One region of the Psychrobacillus sp. NPDC096389 genome, then DNA from elsewhere that is predicted to be linked to it. Evidence: riboswitches for the same ligand, from Rfam matches in the RefSeq annotation. Region 1 holds a riboswitch; each other region holds the start of a gene.
What was found. Region 1 has a riboswitch for cobalamin ahead of ACIQ38_RS16660 (hypothetical protein). Riboswitches for the same ligand answer to the same signal wherever they lie in the genome.
Positions count from the first base shown of each region.

Region 2: another riboswitch for cobalamin. It lies ahead of metE (5-methyltetrahydropteroyltriglutamate--homocysteine S-methyltransferase); the one in region 1 lies ahead of ACIQ38_RS16660 (hypothetical protein).
Region 3: another riboswitch for cobalamin. It lies ahead of ACIQ38_RS15660 (ribonucleoside-diphosphate reductase subunit alpha); the one in region 1 lies ahead of ACIQ38_RS16660 (hypothetical protein).

Region 1 is NZ_JBIWFB010000007.1:101,396-104,602, reverse strand. It holds gene ACIQ38_RS16665 (MFS transporter) at 3-1,235, opposite strand; cobalamin riboswitch at 1,354-1,545, shown strand; gene ACIQ38_RS16660 (hypothetical protein) at 1,816-2,046, shown strand; gene ACIQ38_RS16655 (pirin family protein) at 2,953-3,207, opposite strand, start outside.
Region 2 is NZ_JBIWFB010000008.1:161,653-164,859, forward strand. It holds gene ACIQ38_RS18085 (3-ketoacyl-ACP reductase) at 1-552, shown strand, start outside; SAM riboswitch class I at 645-751, shown strand; cobalamin riboswitch at 834-1,013, shown strand; gene metE (5-methyltetrahydropteroyltriglutamate--homocysteine S-methyltransferase) at 1,243-3,207, shown strand, end outside.
Region 3 is NZ_JBIWFB010000006.1:146,216-149,422, forward strand. It holds gene ACIQ38_RS15650 (DedA family protein) at 1-553, shown strand, start outside; gene ACIQ38_RS15655 (undecaprenyl-diphosphate phosphatase) at 563-1,390, shown strand; cobalamin riboswitch at 1,541-1,718, shown strand; gene ACIQ38_RS15660 (ribonucleoside-diphosphate reductase subunit alpha) at 1,916-3,207, shown strand, end outside.

The sequences.
Region 1 (3,207 bases):
TATCAAGACCGATGCTTTTTCAAAACGACATTGTATAAAAATAGAACTGGAGTTAACAAAATTGCGCTAACAATAATTGCCGTTCTTATCGTGAAATTTGTTGCAATATAACCAATCACAGGAGCTCCGCCAATTTGACCGATAGCATCCACTTGGCCTTTTACGGAAAAAAATGTTGCACGTGTAGACGACTCTGGAATGATCTTATTTAGCCAAATATCCTCTAACGGATACATCACTTTTCTTGTGACTTGAATAATGATATAAAATACTAATAAGCCAATTGCATATGTTGACAATGCAAAGCCGATCAATGAAGCAATAATAAATAAGCTACATGTAAAAAGGACCATATAAATATGCTTTAAATACTGATGGATAGAGCTTCTATTCATTAAATGGAGTACTACAAAAGAAATTAGCACAACCATAAATTGAATACCTCCAGTTAATAAAACTAGCTTTTCATCCGTTAGCGCTACTAGATTAGATACATCAAAAAAATGGGACATCCATAAACGATCGAATCCTTCACTATAAAATCCAACGAATAAAGCAATAAGGAAAAGCATTCTGATGATAAAGCTAGTTCTAGCATGAAAAATAATCTTCCCCATACTTCCCTTCATACTTTCCCAAGTAGATGTTCTTTCCGTTTTTTCTAGAGGTTTAAAGTTTTCTTCCTTCATAAATATGATTAAGTATATCGCCAACCCAACCATACAAAGTCCACCAATAATGATTGGTAGATTAATCATATAAAGACCCGTTAATATACTTAGAGGTATTGCTATGACTTGCCCAAGATTACCAGCCTTTGCTCCTCGTATGAACGCTAAAGAAGCACGCTCTTCCCCTACTTCGTCTGCAATCCAAGCTTGCAAGGAACCACTAGTAAATGTATAACCAATTCCCCATGCAACTTGCGCTAAAATCACAGTCATAAAATATGGGAATAACCCCTCGATTAAAAAACCACCCCCTATTAAAAAGTACCCAATTATAATGGAGAGCTTCCGGCTTTTTACATCTGAAATTACTCCAGTTGGAATTTCAAATAGAAAAACGGATAGTTCCAAAACAGTCCCTACTAAAACAAGTTGCAATGGATCTAGCATGACAATTTTCACTTGATATAACAAACTTACAGTGAAAATAAATGTAAAAAATAATTGTGATAAAAAACAAGTATAAATATAAACTTGATACGGATTTTTTGTCTTCCATATAGTCATTCTTCTCCCCCCTCCTATTGATTATAGGAAGGGACCAAGCCATTTTCTTGTCCAAATTTGCGATTGTTTATAAAAAAAAATTCTTCTACTTCATCTATGTTATAGTAAAAGAACAACTGAATAACGTGTAGATTTAGGTGCTATTTTCCTTCGGTAAAATAGCTTAAAAGGGAAGTTCGGTGAAAAACCGACGCTGTCCCGCAACTGTAAATGGGAGCAATTCTTTCAAATCCACTGTTAATCGTTAATGGGAAGGGAAAGAAACGCCATGATCATGAGCCAGGAGACCTGCCTATTTCAAGTACACACCAAAACCTACGCGGAAATAGGAGGTGTTAAGTGCAGCTATGAACAAGCAACGGCTTGAATTTGCTGCCGTACGAAAAAACGTAATCGGAAAGAAACATTGGAGGAATCGACTCCTCTTATTTCACTATGCCATTTATAGTGATTTTCTTTTCTATACCAATTTTTCGTCACGACAACGAGCAACCATATTCATTCAATTGAATTAGCATCTTCCTTTGTAACAACTAAGGGAAGATGCTTTTTATGTTTACGATAGAAAGGAAGTTAGGACATGACAGTTGGAACAAAAAATTATTACGTAGAAAGCTTTAAACATACATTAATGACAAATAGTATCGCAAATGAATCCACATCACTTCAGACTATCTTTAAATACTATGAAGAAGAAATAAGTAATACGTTAAATTTGAATGAACAAGAGAAAGAATTGTACAAACGCAATTTGCAAAAAGCATTCGAACAAACAAAAGATGAAGTTTTTGGAAAGATTGAAGAGGAATAATATAATAAAAGTGCTAAGATGCCTGTGTCTTGCTTGATTTACTAAATATGATGGATACACATAATAGGGAGAATGCGTCTTAGCGAGCTGGATAAAGTGTCCGCCATGATTTTCGCTGCAGGACGGACGCTTTCCGTGGGGTGAGTGATGAGCCTTCATCCTTGTGAAGGCTCATTTTACTCCCAGAAGAACAAAGGCTAAGAGCGCCACATCATGTGGTAACACCTTCGAGACCAACATTTTGTTGGTCTCGATAGGAGTCGCCATCTACAGTGAAAATCAATAGAAATTATTTACTTATTGAGTATCTGCTCACTAAAACCAAAATGTGATGCAAATTTTTTCATGGAGTGTATCCAGTAAATGGCTTAGGGCAACCAATTGATTGTGGAAAGCAACTAAATCTACTCCCAAAGCAACCAAAATAGGCGTGAGAGCAACTAAATTGCATATGAAAGCAACTAATCCTTATAACAACAAGTTTACTTGGAGTGAGACAACGATGGCTGTGACTCATTTTTGTCAATGTTGCGCATTTGAGGTAGAATGTTGCGGGAATTCTATACAATGTTGCGAGTAATGGCTAGAATGTTGCGCATTTTTTATTGGGTAAACTTCTCCAGATAATTAGCTCGGATATATTTGCCGCAGTGTTTCGGGCCGCATGAGTCGCAGTCATAAGACACTCGACTCGTGTGAAACACGAGTTGGCTCATGCATGATGCGCCAAGCGCGAAGGCTAGCGGATACCTTGCGACGCATTCTCCCTATACTACGTATAATACAAAAAATGCCATACCTCATGTAACTTTTATAAATTATCCACAAGTCTAAATTTTTATAGTTTCCTAGGCAAAAAAAGCGTGCCGAATCAACAAATGATCGGTACGCTCTTCCATTACTAATTTATCTCTGAATTTTAGTTCCGCTAATGGTACCATCTGAGAAAGCTGGCGCATGCATATCTACTAAAAACAAGATGACAGTTGTATCTTCGTTTGCTGTGAAAAAAGGAATTTCCTCTACTAAATCTGTCACGGCTTCTTGTTTATTGACAGTATAGTCTCCAATTTGAATAGAACCACTTAATACATACAGAAAAGGTTTCTTTCCTTCATAAGAAGGAACTGGAAGGATGTCTCCAGCTTTAGGGTGAGCGTC
Region 2 (3,207 bases), on a different contig from region 1:
AAGGTTTCCATCGCAACTGCAGACGTTGCCGATATGGAATCTGTAAACGAAGCAGTAGACAAGATTAAAGCTGATCTTGGCTCTATCGACATATTAGTAAACAGTGCGGGTATTAGTAAATTTGGTAATTTCCTTGAACTAGATCCAGAAGAATGGGCAAAAATTATTCAAGTAAATGTCATGGGGACTTATTACGTAACGCGAGCTGTATTACCTGAAATGATTGAAAGACAGACAGGGGATATTATTAATATTTCCTCCACAGCAGGTCAAAAAGGAGCACCAGTAACAAGTGCTTATAGTGCATCAAAAGCAGCAGTAATTGCTTTGAGCGAATCCTTGATGCTAGAAGTTAGAAAGCATAATGTCCGTGTCGTTACATTAACGCCAAGTACAGTAGCAACAGATATGGCGGTCGAATTAAACTTAACAGACGGCAATCCAGAAAAAGTTATGCAGCCAGAAGATCTTGCAGACTTTATGGTCGCTCAGCTTAAAATGAATCCAAGAATCCTACTTAAATCAGCTGGATTATGGTCAACTAATCCATAAATACGAATAGGGAAAAATCCTTTTCGAAAAAAGTATTGCAAATTATTAGATAATGAAGTAGAGTTGTAAGCAACAATAAAATTTAATAGTTTTTCTTATCTAGAGAGGTTTAGGGACTGGCCCGATGACACCTCAGCAACCGCCTGTTATGGCACGGTGCTAATTCCAGCAAGTCGATTAAAGACTTGATAGATGAGGAAAAGACTTATTCATACGAAGAGTCTGCTCCTTTAATAATTATCAGGAGCAGACTCTTTTTTGTCTTTACAATCACAGTATATAAAATGTTAACGATAAATTGGTACCGTTACGGTTTAAAAGGGAATTCGGTGAAATACCGAAGCTGTCCCCGCAACTGTAAGTGTGGACGACTGTTGAAACAGCCACTGCGAGCAATCGTGGGAAGGTCAGCAGAAGGATGAAACACGAGCCAGTATACCTGCCTTTTATCGTATGAAGCAACACTTTCTTCGGGGGTTGAGAGGTGGGGGCGAGGGGCTATTTTCATCGTATCGGTGGATTAGTCTTGTTGTTTCCTACTTTTTATTTTGAGCGATGGCTCAGCCGAAGATGGCTGGGACATCGCTTTTTTTGTTTACATTACATTACCAACTGGAAAGGGGGTGATTGAAAAAGTGAGATTCACAGGTTTACATATTTAAAAACATAAACTAAAAGGGGAGAATATGCATGGTAAACGTACAAAGTTCAAATATTGGATATCCAAGAATTGGTGAAAAGCGTGAATGGAAAAGAGCGTTAGAAAGTTTTTGGAACGGTAAGATTTCAGAAGCGGAACTGTTAACAACGACGGATGCAATACGTCTTGCGAATTTGCGTAAACAGAAAGAATTAGGAATCGATCTTATTCCGGTAGGAGACTTTTCACTATATGACCATGTGCTCGATACATCAGTTATGTTTGGAGTTGTTCCAAAGCGCTTTACATATACAGGTGGAAAAGTGTCTTTGGAGACTTATTTTGCAATTGCCCGTGGAAATAAAGATGCAGTAGCATCGGAAATGACGAAATGGTTCAATACGAATTATCATTATATCGTACCAGAACTTGAAGGTGTAACACCGCAATTAGTAGAGAATCGTCCACTTACTTTTTATAAAGAAGCAAAAGAGAAGCTAGGTATTAATGGAAAACCTGTTATTTTGGGACCAGTTACTTATATTAAACTGGCAAGGACAGAAAATTTCACTTCTTTATTACAACAGCTTACACCACTGTATATTCAAGTGTTAAAAGAACTTGCGGAGGCAGGAGCAAAGTGGGTGCAACTTGACGAGCCAATTTTGACTAGTAAATTGTCTAGCGAAGAAATAGGGCAAGTGAAACAAGTTTATACTGCAATTCATGAGGCAGTTCCAGGACTCAATATTATCCTGCAAACGTATTTTGAAAAAGCTGCTGATTATGAAGCGGTTGCTGAGTTGCCAGTGAAAGGACTAGGTCTGGACTTTGTGCACGGAGATTCGCTTGAACAGCTACGGAAATATGGATTCCCTAAAGACAAAATCCTTTTTGCAGGTGTCATTGATGGACGAAATGTATGGCGCGCAGAATTGGATAAAAAAGTGGCACTTCTAAACGAAATTCAAGCATATGTTGAAAAAGATCGGCTTATTGTTCAACCTTCTGCATCTCTTTTACATGTACCGGTCAGTACGAAATCAGAAGAGCGACTAGATTCAATCATAAAAGGCGGGCTAGCATTCGCTGATGAAAAGCTTGTTGAAATTGTTCTGCTAAGTAAAGGAGTACATGAAGGAACTGAGGTGATTGAAGCAGAACTTGAAGAAAGTAAAAATGCCCTTTCTATTTTAAATAACTCCAAGTACAGACAAAACGCAAAAGTGAAGGGAAGTATTGAAAAACTAACAGAACAAGATGTGAACCGTGCATTACCATTTGCTGAACGTATTAAAAAGCAACAGCAACGATTTAACTTACCTCTTCTCCCAACAACGACAATCGGGAGTTTGCCGCAAACCCCTGAAGTAAGACAAACTAGATCGAAATGGCGAAAAGGGGAAATAACGGATCAAGCATATGAGCGATTTGTTAATGAACAGATTGAAAAATGGATTAAAATTCAAGAGGAAATTGGCATTGACGTTTTAGTTCATGGTGAATTTGAGAGAACAGATATGGTAGAATACTTCGGTGAAAAATTTGGTGGTTTTGCGGTGTCACAATTTGGCTGGGTTCAATCATACGGTTCGCGCTGTGTTAAACCTCCACTTATTTTGGGGGATGTTGCGTTCAGTGAACCAATTACAGTGAGGGAAAGTGTTTATGCCCAATCGTTAACGACGAAGCCAGTAAAAGGAATGTTGACAGGACCTGTAACGATTTTGAACTGGTCATTTGTACGTGACGATATCCCTCGTTTTGATGTGTTAAACCAAATTGCATATGCACTTCGTCAGGAAATCGAGGAGCTTGAAAAGAATGGAATCGGCATGATTCAAGTAGATGAACCTGCATTAAGAGAAGGATTGCCATTAAACCCTGAAAAAAGGGACGACTATTTAAATGCAGCCGTATATGCATTTAAACTGGCAACTGCTTCAGTAAAAAATGATACGCAAATCCATACACATATGTGTTATTCAGAATTCAGCGGTATAATCGATTCCATT
Region 3 (3,207 bases), on a different contig from region 1:
ATTTTTACTAATATTAGTAGAAAATATTTTCCCACCAATTCCTTCAGAAGTAATTTTAACGCTTGGAGGATTTATGACGACAACAACATTGATGACCAAGTTTGGCATAATTGTTGCGTCGACTGCTGGTTCGGTTATTGGAGCAGCTATTTTATATTGGATCGGTACACTGTTAGATGTAGAGCGCTTAGAGAAAATAGTGCAGAAGTATGGGAAGATTTTACGACTAACGATTAAAGATATTCATAAGGCAGATGCTTGGTTCGACAAATACGGAGTGTGGGCGGTATTTTTCGGAAGATTAGTTCCGCTTGTTAGAAGTTTGATATCAATTCCCGCTGGTATGTCGAATATGAAGTTTAGCCTGTTTCTATTGTTCACGACGCTAGGAACACTTATATGGAATACGGTTTTAGTTTCAGTTGGAGCAGCTGTCGGGGAGAATTGGGATGAAATTGTTGGGTATATGGATATTTACTCTAATATTGTGTATGCAATTTTAGCAGTTGTAGGTATCGCATTTATTGTTTGGTATTTTAAAAAACGTGACTAAGGAGATCTTATGGAATTTCTAGAATTATTAAGAGCATTAATATTAGGGTTTGTTGAAGGTATGACAGAGTTTGCACCTGTTTCATCTACAGGTCATATGATTATTGTGGATGACATGTGGCTAAAAACAGAAGAGTTTTTAGGTATGTATTCAGCAAATACATTTAAGATCGTTGTACAATTGGGATCGATTTTAGCGGTAGTCGTAGTTATGTGGAAACGATTATTTAGTTTAGTAGGATTGTATAAAATAGATAGCGAGCAATCGAGTAAACAGTTCAATTTATTACATGTAATTGTTGGAATGCTCCCTGCTGTTATTTTAGGATTCGCACTTAAAGATTTTATTGATGATAATTTGTTTGGTGTAAAGACAGTTATTTTTAGCCTTATAGCTGGGTCTATTTTAATGATTGTTGCGGATAAGTTTGGACCGAAAAAACCGAAAATCGTTAGTTTGGACCAAATTACATATGCCCAAGCATTTAAAGTGGGATTGGTTCAATGTCTATCATTATGGCCAGGATTCTCTCGTTCAGGTGCAACGATTTCTGGTGGTGTATTGTTCGGAATGAGCCATAAAACCGCAGCAGATTTTACTTTCATCATGGCTGTGCCAATTATGGCCGGGGCAAGTTTAGTGTCTGTTATGAAGAATTGGGAACATATTAATATGAATGATATGGGCTTTTATGCAGTAGGTTTTATTAGTGCATTTGTATTTGCTTTAATTTCGATCAAATTTTTCTTAAAATTAATTTCGCGAATTAAATTAATGCCATTTGCTATATACCGTTTGGTGTTAGCGGCAGTGTTAGCAATTATCGTTTTTATGTAATGAAAAGAGGTGGACATTTTACGGATGTCCATCTTTTTATTTGGTCAAATAACTGTTAAAATGATTCTTTGGATGCAATTGATTCTTTCCACTGTACAAGTCTAAACACAATATGTTAGGCTATATTAGAAAATAAAACACAACATATAGTATTTTGACGATAATTAGGTACCTTTATGGTTTAAAAGGGAATTCGGTGCAATACCGAAGCTGTCCCCGCAACTGTAAGTGTCGACAACTGTTGAATTAACCACTGCGAGCGATCGTGGGAAGGACAGCAGAAGGATGAAACACGAGCCAGTAGACCTGCCTTTTTTATCGTATGAAGCAACACTTTCTTCGGGGGTTGAGAGGTGGAGGCGAAGGACCTTTTTAATCATTTTAAAGAATTGGTTCTATTGTTTCCTACTTTTAAATTTTGAGCGATGACTCAGCCGAAGAGGCTTGAGACATCGCTTTTTTGTGTCTCCAAAATTTGACGACTACATATCTACTCATTGACCAAATAACTAAGGAGGAATTTATATGACAACGATATCAAACACTACAAAACAAGAACTATTACACCAACTAATAAATGAATTTGGAGAAACGAACATTGCTCCATTAGTGAAAGTACATGAGAAATGGATAGCAAAACATCCAGAAGGAACGACATCTGCATGGGCGAAATCGATGTCGCTAGAAGCACTAAGCTTTCTAGACGAACAAGAGCCATACTGGACATTTGTTGCAGCCCGCATTCATTTAGCAGACGTATATGAAAAGGTAGCTCAAATAAGAGGCACTTCAGCAGATAGAGTTTACAGTAAGTTTGCAAGCAATGTACAATTGCTAGTTTCTAAGGGACTTTATGACAAACGCATTACAGAAGCTTATTCACCCGAAGAACTACAACAATTAGCCGAAATAATTGTTCCAAACCGCGATAATTTATTCACTTATATTGGCTTAAAAACATTGCTAGATCGCTATGTCGCAAAAGACTTCGATAATTCCATCGTGGAACTTCCGCAAGAGCGTTGGATGATGATTGCAATGACATTAATGAAAGATGAGCAAGAATCTCGTCTTGCGAAAATACAAGAATCATATTGGGCAATGAGCAATTTGTATATGACTGTAGCAACCCCAACACTTTCAAATGCAGGAAAGCCGCACGGACAACTTTCTAGTTGCTTCATCGACACAGTAGACGACAGTTTGCAAGGAATATATGACAGCAACACAGATGTGGCAACACTGTCCAAATTCGGTGGTGGGATTGGTGTGTATATGGGGAAAGTACGTAGCCGTGGTTCTTCGATTCGAGGATTTGTAGGGGCATCCAGTGGTGTACTTCCTTGGATTAAACAATTAAATAACACAGCAGTGAGTGTAGATCAGCTTGGTCAGCGTCAAGGAGCGGTTGCTGTTTACTTAGATGTTTGGCATAAAGATATTTTCACATTTTTAGATTTACGTTTAAACAATGGAGATGACCGTCTTCGTGCGCACGATATTTTCACAGGTGTTTGCTTACCGGATTTATTTATGGAAAAGGTAGATGCACGGGAAGAATGGCATTTATTTGACCCACATGAAGTACGTCAGTTAAAAGGTTATTCATTGGAAGACTTCTATGATGAAAAACGCGGGGAAGGTTCATTCCGCCAAAAGTACGAGGAATGCGTGAATGACAGTCGTCTATCTCGTGAAACGGTTCCTGCAATCGACTTGATGAAACGTATTATGCGCTCTCAACTAGAAACCGGTGTACCGTTCATGTTTTATCGTGATGAAGTGAATCGAAGCAATCCGAACAAGCATGCAGGTAT